Regions from separate parts of the uncultured Virgibacillus sp. genome, predicted to be linked through region 2. Evidence: riboswitches for the same ligand, from Rfam matches in the RefSeq annotation. Region 2 holds a riboswitch; the other holds the start of a gene.
The links. Region 2 has a riboswitch for lysine ahead of dapA (4-hydroxy-tetrahydrodipicolinate synthase). Riboswitches for the same ligand answer to the same signal wherever they lie in the genome.
Positions count from the first base shown of each region.

Region 1: another riboswitch for lysine. It lies ahead of Q1A47_RS00910 (Na+/H+ antiporter NhaC family protein); the one in region 2 lies ahead of dapA (4-hydroxy-tetrahydrodipicolinate synthase).

Region 1 covers NZ_CANMAB010000002.1:54,615-62,998, reverse strand. Annotated here, with positions in the region: gene Q1A47_RS00915 (sodium-dependent transporter) at 1-599, opposite strand, end outside; gene Q1A47_RS00910 (Na+/H+ antiporter NhaC family protein) at 1,206-2,756, opposite strand; lysine riboswitch at 2,929-3,107, opposite strand; gene yunB (sporulation protein YunB) at 3,162-3,941, opposite strand; gene Q1A47_RS00900 (HD-GYP domain-containing protein) at 4,002-5,087, opposite strand; gene Q1A47_RS00895 (YunC family protein) at 5,610-5,912, opposite strand; gene Q1A47_RS00890 (bifunctional UDP-sugar hydrolase/5'-nucleotidase) at 5,992-7,389, opposite strand; gene Q1A47_RS00885 (sulfite exporter TauE/SafE family protein) at 7,403-8,221, opposite strand.
Region 2 covers NZ_CANMAB010000114.1:3,548-11,931, forward strand. Annotated here, with positions in the region: gene Q1A47_RS18020 (AAA family ATPase) at 1-2,960, shown strand, start outside; gene dapA (4-hydroxy-tetrahydrodipicolinate synthase) at 3,244-4,134, opposite strand; lysine riboswitch at 4,249-4,429, opposite strand; gene Q1A47_RS18030 (LysR family transcriptional regulator) at 4,808-5,692, opposite strand; gene hutU (urocanate hydratase) at 5,947-7,617, shown strand; partial or broken gene hutI (imidazolonepropionase) at 7,618-8,384, shown strand, end outside.

The DNA.
Region 1 (8,384 bases), on a different contig from region 2:
GCTCCGTCTAATGTAATTGCTCGAATAACAATAATAAGGAAAATAATAACTAAAGCGGGAATAAAGATGCGGTTTGCAATTTCTATTCCTCTCTTAACTCCTTTAAATAAAATACCTAGAACTACAACCCAAACGATAATTAATGGAATAAGTACACCTGGTACAAGACTTCCTATTTGTCCTGGTTCTACGGTACGATGTAAAAAGTCATTCATTAAAAACCCTTCCGTATCTGCTCCCCAGCTTAAATTAATTGAGAAAACAGAATAGGATATTGCCCAGGCAATAATAACAGAATAGTACGTAGAGATAACAAACGATACGAGCACTGCCCACCAGCCAATAAATTCTGTCTTTTTATTTATTCGCTTATACGTAAGCGGTGCAGAACCACGATATTTATGTCCCATCGTAAATTCCATAATCAAAATAGGAATACCGGCGGTTAGTAGTGCGAACAGATAAGGGATAAAAAAGGCTCCTCCACCATTCTCATAAGCGACAGCTGGAAAACGCCAAATATTTCCTAGTCCAACCGCTGAACCCACAGCAGCCATAATAAACCCTGCTCTTGTCCCCCATTGTGAACGAGTTTCCATTACAATACCTCCCCCTCTTCCTTACCAAAATAGTTGGTTTAAGGAATGTTTTTAAAGTTTTATTTTTTCAGATATTTCTGTTTGTATTATAACGGTACTTTTATACTATGTCAAAGAATTATTTGAATTTCAAGATATTTCTAATTTTAATTAACAAAAAAACAGCATATATAGTTATTAGATATTTTTAAACAATTATTATAGGCTTTTAGATTAGGTTATTCGTTACTTCTCCAGAAGAAAAAATACTCGATTCCTCATCGTAACACTAGAGATTCTTCGGGTATTTGTACAAAGCTTCTAGCTACATTCCCTCCACACAGAACAAAGACTTCATTTCGTAGCTTTAAAAGTTGGACAATATTTTTTCTACTATATAAAAATACTGCCGAGAAAAAATTCCCGACAGCTTGGATTTTAGCTTAAAGTTTTTATTTCCACAGAATACCATCGCCATGTTATAAGATAAACTGACTACAACAAGCGAAGTTTTCTATTGTAAGCACCGTAAGAGTATAACCTATTGGTCTCTATTCTAAACCGGCGATTTTACTGTATGTTACATGCCCGATACATAATCATTCGTAGCATAACACCGATCTCGTATTATGACTTTGTGTTCGATAAAAAGTGCAGGATTAATGCAATAGCTAAGACGATAACAAGTGTAGCAATTAAAGGAAATACGACTTGATTGGTGAAACCAATTATAAGATAGCCAATTCCAGCTGAAACAGCTGCCAAAATCGCATATGGCAATTGAGTCAAGACATGATCAATATGATTTGCACCAGCACCCGTTGAAGATAGAATTGTCGTATCCGATATTGGTGTACAATGATCACCAAAAACAGAACCAGCAAGCACTGCAGCCATAGAAGGTAATAACATAGAAATATCTGTAATTACTGTCACCTCAGCTGCGATCGGAAGCATGATACCGAATGTCCCCCAGGATGTGCCTGTAGCTAAGGCCATAAATCCTGCAATCAAGAAGAATAACAACGGTAACCATGCCGGACTAATCGAAGCATTATCTACAATTTGTGCTAAATACTCCCCTGTTTTTAATGTTCCTATCACTGAACCAATTGTCCAGGCCAATAATAGTATATAAATAGCAGGAAGCATTGTTTTCAAACCTTCTACAATAATTTTTCCTGCGTTGCTTTTCGGTTTCCTTTGTAATCCATGAAAAACAAATGATGTTAAAACAGCGATTGTACCACCAATAAATAGCGATAGATTAACATTCGTATTTGCAAAAATGGATATAATGCTAACATTACCATCGCTTGCATTTGCACCTGTAACAAGCATGGATACCACAGTAGCAAGAATCAAAACACCAATTGGGACAAGAAGATGATAGATTTTCCCATCTGTATGTGCTGCAAACGTATCGGTTAAATCTCCCGGTACTCTATCCTGCTTAGGATTTAGTAATTCTCCTGTCTGAATTGCCCTTTGCTCATGTGCTTTCATCGGGCCAATATCCATCTTTAAGTAGGCTACTAAAAACACAAGTAGTATGGCTCCTAATGCATATAAATTATATGGGATCATTTTAATAAACGCCTCTAAAGGTCCTATATCTGTGATGCCATTTGCTACAAATAAGCCACTGATAATACCAATGATATATGCTCCCCAGCTCGATATCGGTGATATTACCGTAACTGGTGCCGAAGTTGAATCAATAATATAGGCTAGCTTTGCTCGTGAAATCTTATGTCGATCTGTTAAGGGTCTTGCTATTTGCCCTACAGCCAAGCTGTTAAAATAATCATCAATAAAAATGATAATACCTAGCACCGCACTCATTGCTTGCGCACCGACTCTTGTTTTTACACGTTTGATCATCCATTCACCGAAGGCTCGACTCCCACCTGAAGCTTGGAGAAAAGCTGTCATTATTCCTAATAAAAGTAAAAATCCTAATAACAGAAGGTTACCTGTATTTAGCGAGCCTTCCGATATAAATATAGTATAAATAATAATTCCTATTTCCTTTAGGGAATCCCATATTGAAAAATCATGAATGAGAAGTGCTCCTGCTACAATCCCAGTTCCTAAAGATAATAATACATTTCTCGTTACTAATACCAATACGAGCATTAATATTGCAGGAATAAGGGAAAAAATTGTTCCTTCCATTGTTGTAACCTCCACTATGATTGTTTGCAATAATGAAAGAAAACATACTGTTCAAGAAAATGGGATACGTGGAAAACGGGGCTGCGTCAGAGAATGGGGGCTCTGTAAACACAAAAAGACAATGATAGAAAATAACCTACCATTGCCTTTACAATATACGTTATCCTCCATTTCGATCAGTAGTTCTCCATGCACATTGCTTCTTGCATGACAGTATACTTCTTATTCAAAAGCACACCAGCAATAATAAGGAAGACACTTATTATGCTTCGGCAATACATCCTTTCATCAATCATCATCGTTGTCATCCTCCGACTGATTAATCATATCCATTGCACCTCTACCTCACCGATCTGATAAGGTTTAAATATTCAACTAGCTAATAATAATTATTATAACAAGTACTTAATCAATATTCAAGTCATCCTTGGGAACGGCTATGTTTGGACCACTACTTCCTTCTCCACCACCAAAAAATTCTGGAACATCACCCATAAGTACCCTTGAGTCAACATATACCTTCGTTGTAATTTCCGCAGGCTCGGTCGTAAATGGTACGACAATCTGTGCATTAACGGTAACCGGTATATAAATTTCAAACAATGCAGCATTAATACCAAATTCTTTCATTTCGTATTTTATATCTGATTGAATACTGCCAACAATTTCAAAATGAACAGGGACTTTGGGTCCTAAATTAGCTAAAATAGTACTTCCGGTCACTTGACCGATGGGAATCTCGACTACCGTTGGATCTTTGTCAGCAAGTTCATTTGCTGAATCTCCGTAATCCTTTGGTTCCATATCTGGATCATCCGTATTTAACATTTCTCCTTTGTTCATTCCGTATAAAAAGTATTCCGCTCTAATGGTAGCAGCTCGCAATGCTCTGCTCACTGCTGAAGCATTCCAACCAACAATGGTAGGATATCCATTTTCATCTTTACTAACGTCCATTAAGTCTTCAAAGCTTATGTTTTCCGTTGACTTCACAGCTTCATTAATCGTTCTAGTCGCGAATTCAACTGTCTTCCTTTTGGCTATCTCCATCAGTGGAGGAGTTATCCCTTTATCTACTATTAGAATACTAAGGGAGGTTAATATGACAAATGTAATTGAAGTCATTAAAAAAATCGCCTTAGCTGGAGAAGTTGCTTTTATCTTTAATCCTGATCGTCTACCCATCTAAAAACCCCCTTGCAACAAACATATGCTTGTTCCAAGAAGGTTAGAATGTAAAAAATCTCAATCTATTTTGCATGAGAAAACCACCACATTTAGTACGTTAGCTAAATTAACATCATATGGTTTAGCTAATTTTCTCCCTTGCTCCTTGTTAATTCGAATAATTGGTCTGTCGCAAACATGCGGATTTTGTTTTACAACAATACCTTGTCTCCCATCATTTAGATCAACCATAATACCATTTGGATAAACAACAATAGAACTCTTTAACGCTTCAATCATTTCTCTATCATATAATTGTCCAGATCCGGCATATAAGATTTCTAAACCTTCGTGAGGAAGCATGGCATCACGATATACACGATTACTTGTAACTGCGTCGAACACATCTGCAATCCCTATTAATTTTGCATATTTGTGTATCGATTCAGAAGTTATTCCAAGTGGATAGCCTGATCCATCCAACCGTTCATGATGCTGTAAGGCACAAAGTGATACAACAAAAGGTACACTATCCTGACCTACAAGAAAACGGTATCCCGTTCTTGTATGGTTTTGAATAATTTTAAATTCTTCTTCTGTTAATTTTCCTGGTTTTTGTAATATATCTGGGTTAATAAACAGCTTTCCAACATCGTGCAGCATTGCTGCCATCCCTATTTCTTCTAATTGCTTATTAGATAGCTTTAACTTAACACCAATAGCCAGTGCATAAATGGCTACATTTAAAGAGTGTTGAAATATATAATTATCCGATACAATCATATCGGTTAATAATGATAATGACTGTTCGTTTTGTTGCAACTCATTCGTGATTTGCTGAACAATCACTGAAAGTTCCGATCCTTTTTGATCAAGGATATAAGATCGGTTTGTCAATCCATTATGCTGTAGGGAAAGAAATACTTCCTTAATCGTTTCTGAAGCCTCTCGTCTGAGTGATTTTGAAATGGTCGGCATTGCCGCTATATCCTTCATTTCTTCATCCTCAATATAAATGTATGTAATCCCGTGCTTTACTAGTCTATCAAGAAACTGCTTTGTTAAGGCAACACCTTTATTTACCAGAATGACGCCACTTTCATTATATATTGTTTTTGCTAGAATAGCGCCTGGTTCTATTGATCTTGTATTAGCAAGTCTCATTATGTTCTCCTAACACACATATATAGTTATTTACACCCATTCAATTACATAAATCCACTTATTTTAACATAAATCTAATCAAATAGTACCAGAACATACGTGAAATATCTATACCTATTCCTTTATAAATCTATGATTCTTAAGAAACGTATTCATCATTATATGGTAGGTCGTAGGATGTAAAAAAGTGTCTGGTACGAAACGAAAATAGTTAGTCCAAAAGCCGAACGATAAAACAAAATGTTACTACATGGCGCAGTCAAAATCCGTAGGCGCTTTGAAAACAGAGCGTTTTTTCTGTGTACGATGTATCGCTACCGACTCTTCCATATCCTGTGGGAACAGCGCAAGCTTAAGACCCCGCGCAGCAAAACGCTCTTTGCTATCCAAGGAAGCTGAAGCCATGTCCGCAAAAAGCGTAATATTTTGCTGGAGCGGTGAGCACGAGTAAACAAATAATCTGAACTGATTCGTTCGGATTACGATGTGAATAAAGTAATAATTTTTTCCCTGTCTCGACAGCTAAGAGATTCGGATCAATGCATCTTTCCCTATCATTCCTTCTTCCCAACCATATTGCTTGGATGCATCTGTTATTTTTTGTAACGGTGCATGCAAAAGCTCATCAATTGTCCGAACACCTACCGCACGACCAGCTACTACCTTTCGATCTGCTAATTTTTCATTTAATATATCCACATCTAGAGCTGCACACATGATATAACCGACTTCATTCGAAATAATTAACAAGTTCGTTTTTGGTAATTCTACAACGATAGCCGTAAAAAAGATTCCATCTACTTCTAGCGGGTTTACTGTAATCATAAACGTGTATGGCCTCCTTCATTCTCTTCTTCATATCTATATGCAAATGAAGGGCCTATTGTCACAAAAGCCTAAACGCTTAATCCTTAAATCCTTCTTTTAATGTATAAACTAATATATCTCTTAAGAATTCTGGTAAATAATATTGTTTGATTTCTGATTTAGCAACTTCAGGTAACAGCCTGCCAAATGTAAACGTATCCGCAGTAGCAACCGTATACGTTTTTTCTGGATCTAATGGATAAGACCCTAAAAATGCCTGTTTTACAAAGTACTCCCCATTTTTTAACTCCTCCATATCCATTTCAAGTCCAGCAAACGCCATTTTACCTAATACTTTTCCGCGAAAACCAAAACCCTTTAATTGTAATTGCATAAATTCTTTTGTTTGTGATGCTCTTATTACCTCCAGTAATTCGTCACCATTCAACTCTACGACACATGTATTTATCGGATGCGGACAAATGCGATGTACATCACCATAAGTCACTTTACCAGCAGGTAAACCTTCTAATAGGAGTCCAGCATTTAGCATGGCGCAATCTGCCTCTGTTTGTTTCTTAATAGATTCTGTTAAAGCCTGCAATATTGGCGTTGACTGAAACCAATTTACCTCTAAAGGATATGCTAATTCTATAATCGGTTTAGCAAGAATGGTAGTAGCTTGTTTAGATAATTGCTCTATTCTTCGTTCTGTAGTTTTATCTTTTGGTAAATGAGTTATATTCAACGCGTATGCCTCTTTACGACTCAGTTTATGCTCATCATGGTCCCAAGTTAGAATAACTTCTCCTACATAATGACAATGTTTTCCGGCAGCAGTTATTAATGTATTATTAACATACTCGCCATTACGCAACAGATGATGTGTATGTCCGCCGATGATAACATCAATATCAGGGAAGTTTTTGGCAATTTCTTGATCCTCACTATACCCTAAATGCGATAGCAGAACGACAATGTCTGCCTGTTTTTTCACATTATCAATCACCTGTTGTAACTGTTCAAATGGAGGTGATACATACCAATCTAGTAACTGATAAAAGGCATTAAATGGTGCCGTTAAACCGATAACTCCTATATTTACTCCATGAGCGGATTGTAGAATCGTACTCTGTTGCAGCCACGCTGGTTCTATTTGATCGCTACTATGTAAGTTGGCACATACTATTTCAAAATCAGCTTCATCATAAAGATGGAAAAGATCCTGATGCGATAACGTAATACCTTCATTGTTACCTAACGTAACGACATCATACCCTGCTTCATTCATAAGTTGAACATTTGCTTTTCCCATAAAGGCATCTGATATAGGGTGAACTCGGTCTACATGATCACCAATATCAACTGCCCAACAAGAACAGCCTAATTTACGTCGACTATCCCTTGTCTCTTTAAGATATCCTGTAACACGAGACCATTGATCAAAATTGCTATGTAAATCATTCGTATAATAAAAATAGATATTCTCTTTCATTATGTTATGCTCCTTATGATAGCCCTTGAGAAATCATGCGAATCCCAATAATGATTAATACAATTCGTAATATCCATTCTAGTGTTTTGCCTGTTAGAAGTTGGTTAACCCAAGCACCTAATTTTCCACCAATCCATGCACCAGGAATAAACAAGAAAACATACTGCCATTCAATATGCCCTAAAGCAATATGTGTTCCAGCTCCAATAATGCTAATAAAGAAGATCATAAACATCGAGGTAGCAGTAGCAATATGCGCCGGTATCCCAAATAATAATATCATCGCAGGCACCATAATGGATCCACCGCCAATACCAAATAACCCAGACAAAGCTCCTACTATTAATGATAGTACAAAAGCTACCCATTTAGACACCGTATATTGATATGTTATTCCATTTAATTCGAATGTCCTTATCTCACTTATGTTATTACTTATCTGCTTTGTTGGCTCTTTTCGCTTAATAAAGAAAAGGAGCGAAATGACAATTGTAATACATCCAAAGTAGAGTAGAAATTGATCACCATCAATAAATTGATTTAACCAAGACCCTATCATGCCGCCAGGTAAACTACCAGATAAAAACAGTAGACCTGTTTTATAATCAACACGTCCACGCTTGTAATAAGCAATAGTTGATGACATGGCGGTAAAAACCATAGAGACTAATGATATTCCAACAATAGCTTGAGGGGTTGCCCAAGAAAATGCATCGGAAAGCTGGTTTAAAAATAATAGGCTTGGAATAAGAATAATTCCACCGCCTAGCCCCATTAAACCACCTACAAAAGCTGTCAAAATTCCTATAAGTATACAAATAACAAAGACCAATCAATATCCCTTCCATCCAACCATTTTTTCTGTCTTATTCAATATTAGCATTGATTTTTAATAATTCCTATATGGAAGCATTCAGTTTAACATAAACTTCAAAACCTCTAATGAAATATTGAAAAACAGCCGTAAACCAAAAGGCTTAAGACTGCTATCTCGT
Region 2 (8,384 bases):
TATTTGATGGTATTTGCTTTGCTTTATATGGCTCAGCAAGCGGAGAAGATCGAGAAGAAAATATGCTGCGAAGTGATTTTGCCGATGACAATGTCCATACAGCAGTGGAGTTACTGTTTGAATTAGGCGGTCGTATTTTTCGAATTCTGCGCCAACTAGGCCATGTGAAGCAAGGGAATAAAACGAAGACAGGTGACCGATACGAATTCTATGAGCTAATAGATGGCAATGAAATTCCTTGTGTAGATAGGCAGATTGTATCTGAAATAAACAAAAAAATAGAAGCTTTAATTGGTTTAACCCAGGATCAATTTAAGCAGATTGTTATGCTTCCGCAAGGAGAATTCCGTAAGCTGCTCACCTCGAAAACGGATAATAAAGAAGAAATATTACGTCGACTATTTAAGACGGAACCGTATAAAAAAATTAGTGAACGGATGAGAGAGAAGAAGGCTAATGCAGAACAGGCATACAATAAAGCTATCCAAGCTCGTGATCAATTGATTAAGCATATTGAAGTGAGGTTACCTAAACGAGAAAATTCATTTCTATTTCAGCTTTTAGAAAGTGAGCATTACAATATCAATCAGGTTATAACTGGTTTACAAGAAGAAAGTCAGTTTTATATGGAGAGAATCGCGTGTGATAAGGCTAGATATGAACAAGCATATGAGGCTCATAATAACAAACAGGCGGAATATCACCAAGCAAAAGCTATAAATGATCGTTTCAATGAAATGCAACAAAAAAAAGCCAGACTAAGCGAATTAGATAATCAGCTTACAACATATCAAAAGCGAGAGAAACAATTAGACGATGCAGAGCGAGCTAACAACCTCATTCCTTATGAAAAACAGCGAAATGATTGGCATAAAGAAGAGGAAATGCAACAAAAGAATCTTCACTACGCAGAAAATAAGCTTAAAACAGCTAACGAGCGAGTAAAGCAAGTGCAAGCCTTGTATAAAAAAGAGGAAGATAAGAAGGAAGAAAGAGAACAACTACGTATTATTCTGGAACAACTAAAGGATTATTTACCAATAGTTAAAGAAATGGATGCGTCTAACCAACAGTTGAATAAGCTGAATCAGCAAGTACAGGATGGCGCCTCCGAATTGGAGAAACTTCAAAAACTACTCGATGTAAAGAATCAGCGAGCAGAAGCTATTCACGAACAAATAGAAAAGCTCGATCTCACAGTCGAGCAGTTACCAGATAAACAGCAACGATTACAAGAGATGCGAGATCAAGTAAAAGTCCTAATAGATTATATAGAGTTAACAAAAAAACACGATAAATTAGAAAAAGAATCCAAACAAAAACATCAAGAAGCATCTCAAGCGCAAGCTGATTACCAACAAATTGAAAGGGATTGGCTTAATAATCAAGCTAGTATTCTAGCAGCGCATCTACATGATGGACAAGCTTGCCCAGTCTGCGGAAGTATCGATCATCCACAAAAAGCCATAAATAGGGATCGTAACGTATCGAGGGAGCATTTAGAAAAAGCGAAGCAGCAATTTCAGATACTAGATACGCAATATCGTAACAGCTTTGCTGAATGGAATTCAGTAAGCGTACAATTAAAGGAAAGGGAAAATGAATTAAATAACTATTCCATAAATAAGAGAGATGTAACAAGTGCTAAAGAAGCATTAGTACTTCAAGGGCAGCAACTAAGTGAAGAAGTGAAGCAATTACATCATGATAGAAAACAGCTTGCTGAATATAAAGCTATGTACGAACAGGCATTAAAAGAAACCAAAGATGTAGAAGCTAAAGTGAAAAGAACGGAGCAATATTATCAAGAGCAAGTTGCATCTTATCGTACTGCTCATGCTGTTTATCAGGAAAGAATACAAAAGATTCCTCAAGATGTGAGAACTCTGTCTGAATTAGAGAAAAAAATAGAAGTAAAAAAAGAGCAACGAAAGGAATTGGAGGAGCGCTGGGAGCAAATACAACAAAAGCTGTTGCAGGAGAAAGAAGAATTGACTAAAAGTGAATCCGATGTTAGTCATGCAAGCAACCAGCTGCAGGAAACGAAGATAAGGCGGGAGAATGCAAACAAACAGTTTGTTGATGCATTAAGCCAAGCGTCCTTCCAAACGGAGGAGGTGTTTCAACAAGCTAAGCTGGAAGAGGATGAGCGTAAGCAGTTAAAGCATAGCATAGAAGAATATAATCAGCATCGGCTTACGCTGCAAAAACAGGTCCGTGATCTGAACAGAGAATTGAAAGATAAGCAGCAGGTTGAATTAACGACTATTGAAGCCAAACTGAAAGAATTAAAAGTAGAATACGAACAAGCATTAAAGACATGGGATCAATCAAATAAATACTATGAGGAAATCATTACACTACAGCAAAACATTGTCGAGGTCACTGAACAAGCTAATAACTTGGAAAAGAAATTAGCCACTATAACCGATCTCCATGATGTATTAAGAGGGCAAAATCACAAGAAAATATCCTTTGAACGGTATTTACAAATTGAGTATTTGGAGCAGATTATCGATGCGGCAAATTTACGATTAGATCGATTATCAAATGGTCAATTTTTCCTGAGTCGTAGTGACAGGCAGGAATCGCATGGAAGACAGAGTGGTCTAGGCCTCGACGTTTTCGATGCATACACGGGACAGACAAGAGATGTGAAATCCTTATCCGGAGGCGAGAAGTTTAATGCAGCTCTTTGTTTGGCACTAGGTATGTCAGATGTTATTCAAAGTTTTCAAGGCAATATTTCGATTGAAACAATGTTTATTGATGAAGGGTTTGGTACGCTGGATGAAGAAGCACTAAACAAAGCAGTTGATACATTGGTAGGTTTACAGCAATCGGGTAGAATGATTGGCGTGATCTCACATGTGCAGGAATTAAAAGCTATGTTCCCAGCAGTACTCGAGGTAAAGAAGACAAAAGAAGGATCTAGTCGAGCAAAATTTGTTGTAAAGTAACGGTAGCCTTTAAAGAATTTTAAAGGAACTGAATAGAGGAGGGCTATCAAAAGCTGAATCCTAGTGAATTTTTGTATCGCTTTTCACTGGCGTAGTTACATTTGACATGTGCTGTTTTCACAATTTTTTCGGCTAGGATAGACGTTCATGCATCGATTTCTCTCGGTAGAATAATTACTATTCCAAAGAACTGTCGAACTACTATCCTGATATACTTCATATTCGAGTAGTAGTTCGACATTACTTATCTCAATTTCTATAGTCTCTCGCTCTTCATAATCGTTTAACTTGCTGAAACGATGGACTGTAAGTGCTGTAATGTTTGTTTTAGATTGTTTGTTTCCTCTTGTGTTAGAGGTACCATTGGAAGCCGAACATCCCCAACTGGAACACCTTTCATAGATAATGCTGATTTGACGGGCGAAGGACTAGGTGCAGCAAACAAAGCTTTCATGATTGGAAGTAAATGTTGATGTAGCGCTGCACTAGCTTTGACATTTCCAAAGCTAAATTGATTTATCATCTCTTGCATTTCATTACCAATGATATGGGAGGCGACTGAGACCACACCTTTTCCTCCAATAGCTAATGCTGGTAATGTTAGTCCGTCATCTCCGCTGTATAGGGAGAAGTCCTTGGATGTGCGTCTAATTATTTCTGACATCGCATCAAGGTTACCGCTCGCTTCTTTGATGGCAACAATATTATCTATTTTAGAAAGCTGTACCGTAGTATCTACAGTTAAATTGACACCAGTTCTTCCCGGTACATTATAAAGCATAATAGGGAGATTAGTAGCTGCTGCGCTCGCTTGGAAATGCTGATAAATTCCTGTTTGCGAAGGTTTATTGTAGTATGGAGTAACAAGCATGATACCATTAACTCCAACTTTTTCCGCTTGTATTGTTAAATTAATAGTAGCTTTTGTGTTATTTGCCCCAGTTCCAGCTAATACCGGAATTCGATCATTTACTACTTCAACAACGAAGCGCATAAGCTGAATCTTTTCCTCATCTGTTAATGTAGCTGATTCACCTGTAGTTCCAGCAACAATCAGCCCATCCGTTCCATTTTTAATTAAATAATTTACGAGAGATCTTGTGGCATGAAAATCAATTTTTCCATGTTGATCAAATGGTGTCACCATTGCGGTTAATACTTGGCCAAATTCCATTTCTTTACACCCCTTGTGATAAGTTAAAACAATAGATGGATAGACCATTTCTAATTAACGCAAAAAAACAGCAGCAAGGGTTTGCTACTGCAGAAATGTAGTATTTCATTTTCTGCGTCAGATAGCCCTCCATATAGTTACCTATACGACAGTCCTGTATTTATTCAATAGCAGAACCAGCAACAGTAAATAATGAGTTATCTGTTACTTCGGCAACGATCCCTTTCCACAATCGTCAATGGATCTCATTATCCTCAAACTGTGTAATGATGACCGATGCACCTCTATCCTCACTTCAAATAATTGAAATAAGAAATATTTAATTGTCTGTAATATAACAGATTTCCTTATTTCACGCAAGGCTATTTGAATTTTAGCAAGGAAATGATGCCTATCGTTTATTCAATTGTTCCTTTAATGACATACAAATAAAGTGAACCTTCAATCAATTGAAGGTTTTGTTTGTCCCCCTAGTTACCAATAGTGTTGTTCCTTTATTGCTTGAAGCGGGGGTCTTACTGCTAGTTATATGTGGAGAAAAACATAATTTAGCTAAGCATCTCACCTAGAGTAATTACTCGAATCAATCAAAATATGACAAGTTGACATCCAGTCTATGCTTGAGGTGGTACGTGTTCTATAGGACGAAATACTTCTAGGTGACCTAAGGGCATCACTGTTTAAAGAATTCTTCCACCAATCCTATAAACTTCAGTACAATTGGAGGTAAATAACGATTTTTCTCATAGGCTAGATATACGCTTCTGGATAAATGTGAATCGTTAATATGTTTTATATGATAATCTGAATGAACTGTATTTTTAACATAGTTTTCAGGAACAACTGTGATTCCTAAACCTTCGATAACAAGACGACATGCTGTTTCAAATCGCTCGATTTCAAATTGAATCATTGGCTGAATCCCTGATTTAGCAAATGCATAAAGAATATCCTCTCTTGTTTGAAAGCCTTCTTTGCAAATGATAAATGTTTCGTCTTTCAAGTCATAAATAGTTAGCTCTGTATAATCTTGTAAGTTGTGCCCTTGAGGAAGAACAGCAACTAATTTTTCCTCATAGATAGGTAATGTCTCAATCGCATCATTATTCAAATTCTGATTTGTTATAGCTAGATGAATATCGAAGTTTGTTAAAGCTTTCTCTACATCCGTTAAACTTAGAATTTCTAATAATTTTATATGAGCATCCTGATATTCTTTCTGAAATTGTTTCAAAATTTTTGGTACCCAAAAATTGGAGGACTCTATTAAACCGATTGTGAGTTCCAGCGGTCCCTGCTCTTTCAAGCGGATCATTTCTTTAGATACATGCTGATAGTGATTTAACAATTTTTTAGCCTCTTGATAAAGTATTTTACCCTCACTTGTGACCTCGAGGCTCCTCGTATTACGTTTAATTAATGTCAATCCTACTTCATTCTCTAGCTTTTTAATAGCAGCACTAAGTGATGGCTGAGATACATGTAAGACGGTTGCTGCTCGAGTATAGGTTGATTGTTCAACAATCGTAACAAAATAGACTAAATGGCGAAATTCCATCCTAATCTCCTTAATTTATAGTTGAATTTTATAAAAATATAGAATATTTATATTTGTAATTATATATTATTATAATTATAATTTTAATGTATGGTATTAAATTAAAAAAATGTTATGTCTTCTATTATCTATAGTACCAAATAAACAGAAGGATCGATAATCAGATGGAAAAGGAATGTGAATTTTTTAACTACAGAAAATGTAAACGGTTTATTTGAGGTTGCTAACATAGGGAGGAGATGAAGAAAATGAGAATGGAAAAGAACATGCAAGTAGAACAATATCGTGGTTCAGCATTACATACGAAAGGATGGATACAAGAAGCTGCTCTTCGAATGTTGAATAATAATCTGAGCCCAGAGGTGGCAGAAAATCCAGACGAGCTAGTGGTTTATGGTGGGATAGGTAAAGCAGCACGAAATTGGGAATGCTACGAGGCGATTGTGAAGGAATTAAAACAGATAGAGGAAAATGAGACCTTACTCATTCAATCAGGAAAACCCGTTGCTGTGTTCCGTACGCATACAGATGCTCCGAAAGTGCTGATTGCTAACTCGAATTTAGTTCCAGCATGGGCGAATTGGGAGCACTTTCATGAATTGGATCAGAAAGGTTTAATGATGTATGGGCAAATGACTGCGGGCAGCTGGATCTATATTGGCAGCCAAGGAATTGTGCAAGGAACATATGAGACATTTGCAGAATGTGCTAGGCAGCATTTTGACGGCAGTTTACAAGGAACGATTACTGTGACGGCGGGGTTAGGCGGCATGGGAGGAGCGCAACCTTTAGCGGTGATACTAAATGAGGGGATCTGTATTGCTATAGAAATAGATCCTCATCGTATCCAGCGTCGATTAGATACAAATTATTTAGATACCTCTACGGATAGCTTAGATGAAGCAATAAAGCTTGCTGAAGAAGCGCGTAGTAAAGGGGAAGCGCTATCTATAGGCTTGTTAGGCAATGCAGCTGAGCTTCTACCGGAAATGCTTACAAAAGGATTCATTCCAGACGTACTAACAGATCAAACCTCCTCTCATGATCCGCTGAATGGCTATATCCCTGTTCATATGACGTTAGCAGAAGCAGCTAAATTAAGGGAGAATAATCCAGGGAATTATGTTCAATTATCTAAACAAAGTATTGCAGTTCATGTTAAGACAATGCTGCAAATGCAGCAAAAAGGGGCGGTTACCTTTGATTATGGAAATAATATCCGCCAAGTAGCCAAGGATGAAGGAGTAGCGAATGCATTTGATTTTCCTGGATTTGTTCCTGCTTATATTCGCCCACAATTTTGTGAAGGTAAAGGACCGTTTCGCTGGGTGGCATTATCCGGCGATCCAGAAGATATTTATAAGACAGATGAGGTCATCCTGCGCGAATTTAGTGAGAACGAGTCGCTGTGTAAGTGGATTCGCATGGCGCAAGAGAAAATTAGTTTCCAAGGACTCCCTTCTCGGATTTGCTGGCTAGGGTATGGAGAAAGAGCCCGCTTTGGAAAAATTATTAATCGTATGGTTGAACGAGGTGAATTAAAAGCACCGATTGTTATCGGACGTGATCATCTTGATTCAGGTTCCGTAGCCTCACCAAATCGAGAAACGGAAGCGATGAAGGATGGAAGCGATGCGGTAGCGGACTGGCCAATATTAAACGCGTTGATTAATAGTGTTGGGGGAGCTAGCTGGGTCAGTGTCCACCACGGTGGCGGCGTTGGTATGGGATACTCGCTTCATGCTGGAATGGTTATTGTTGCCGATGGAACAAAAGAGGCGGAGGAGCGTTTGGATCGCGTCCTTACAACAGATCCTGGGATGGGGATTGTTCGTCATGTGGATGCAGGCTATGAAAAAGCCGAGGATACTGCGAAGGAAAAAGGTGTTCATATTCCAATGCTACAACGTAAAGGGGCGTTATAAATGTCAGATATCCTATTTATTAAACATGCAGCTCAATTACTTACCATAAGTGGAAATACCGATAAGCCAGCTAAAACTGATGCAATGAGAGAGCTTAATAGTATAGAAGATGGTGGATTACTTGCGAAGGACGGTGAGATTATTGCCATTGGTACGACGGAAAAAATTCAAGCGAAGTATGCCGATGAAATTGCTCAAGCTAAACAAATCGATGCGTCTAATAAAGTAGTTTCCCCAGGTCTGATCGATCCTCATACACATCTTGTTCATGCCGGAACAAGGGAGAATGAGTATGCAATGCGACTAAAAGGAAAGTCGTATATGGACATCATGCATGCAGGAGGCGGTATTCACGCAACAACTCGAGCTACGCAGCAAGCAAATTATGACCAACTTTATCATGAATCGAAGCTGCGTCTAGATACATTTCTAACAAATGGCGTCACCACAGTAGAAGCAAAGAGTGGATATGGTTTAACGACAGAACATGAAATCAAGCAATTGGAAGTTGCCAAGCAATTAAATAAGGATCATGTCATGGATGTTGTTTCAACATTTATGGGAGCACATGCTGTACCAGTAGCCGAAAAAGAAAATCCAGATATTTTTGTAGATCGAGTTATTTCAGAGATGATTCCAGAGGTTGCTAAACGGAATTTGGCAACATTTAATGATGTGTTTTGTGAGCGAGGCGTATTTACGCCAGAACAATCAAGAAGAATTCTGGAGGCGGGTAAGGAATATGGACTAATTCCAAAAATTCATGC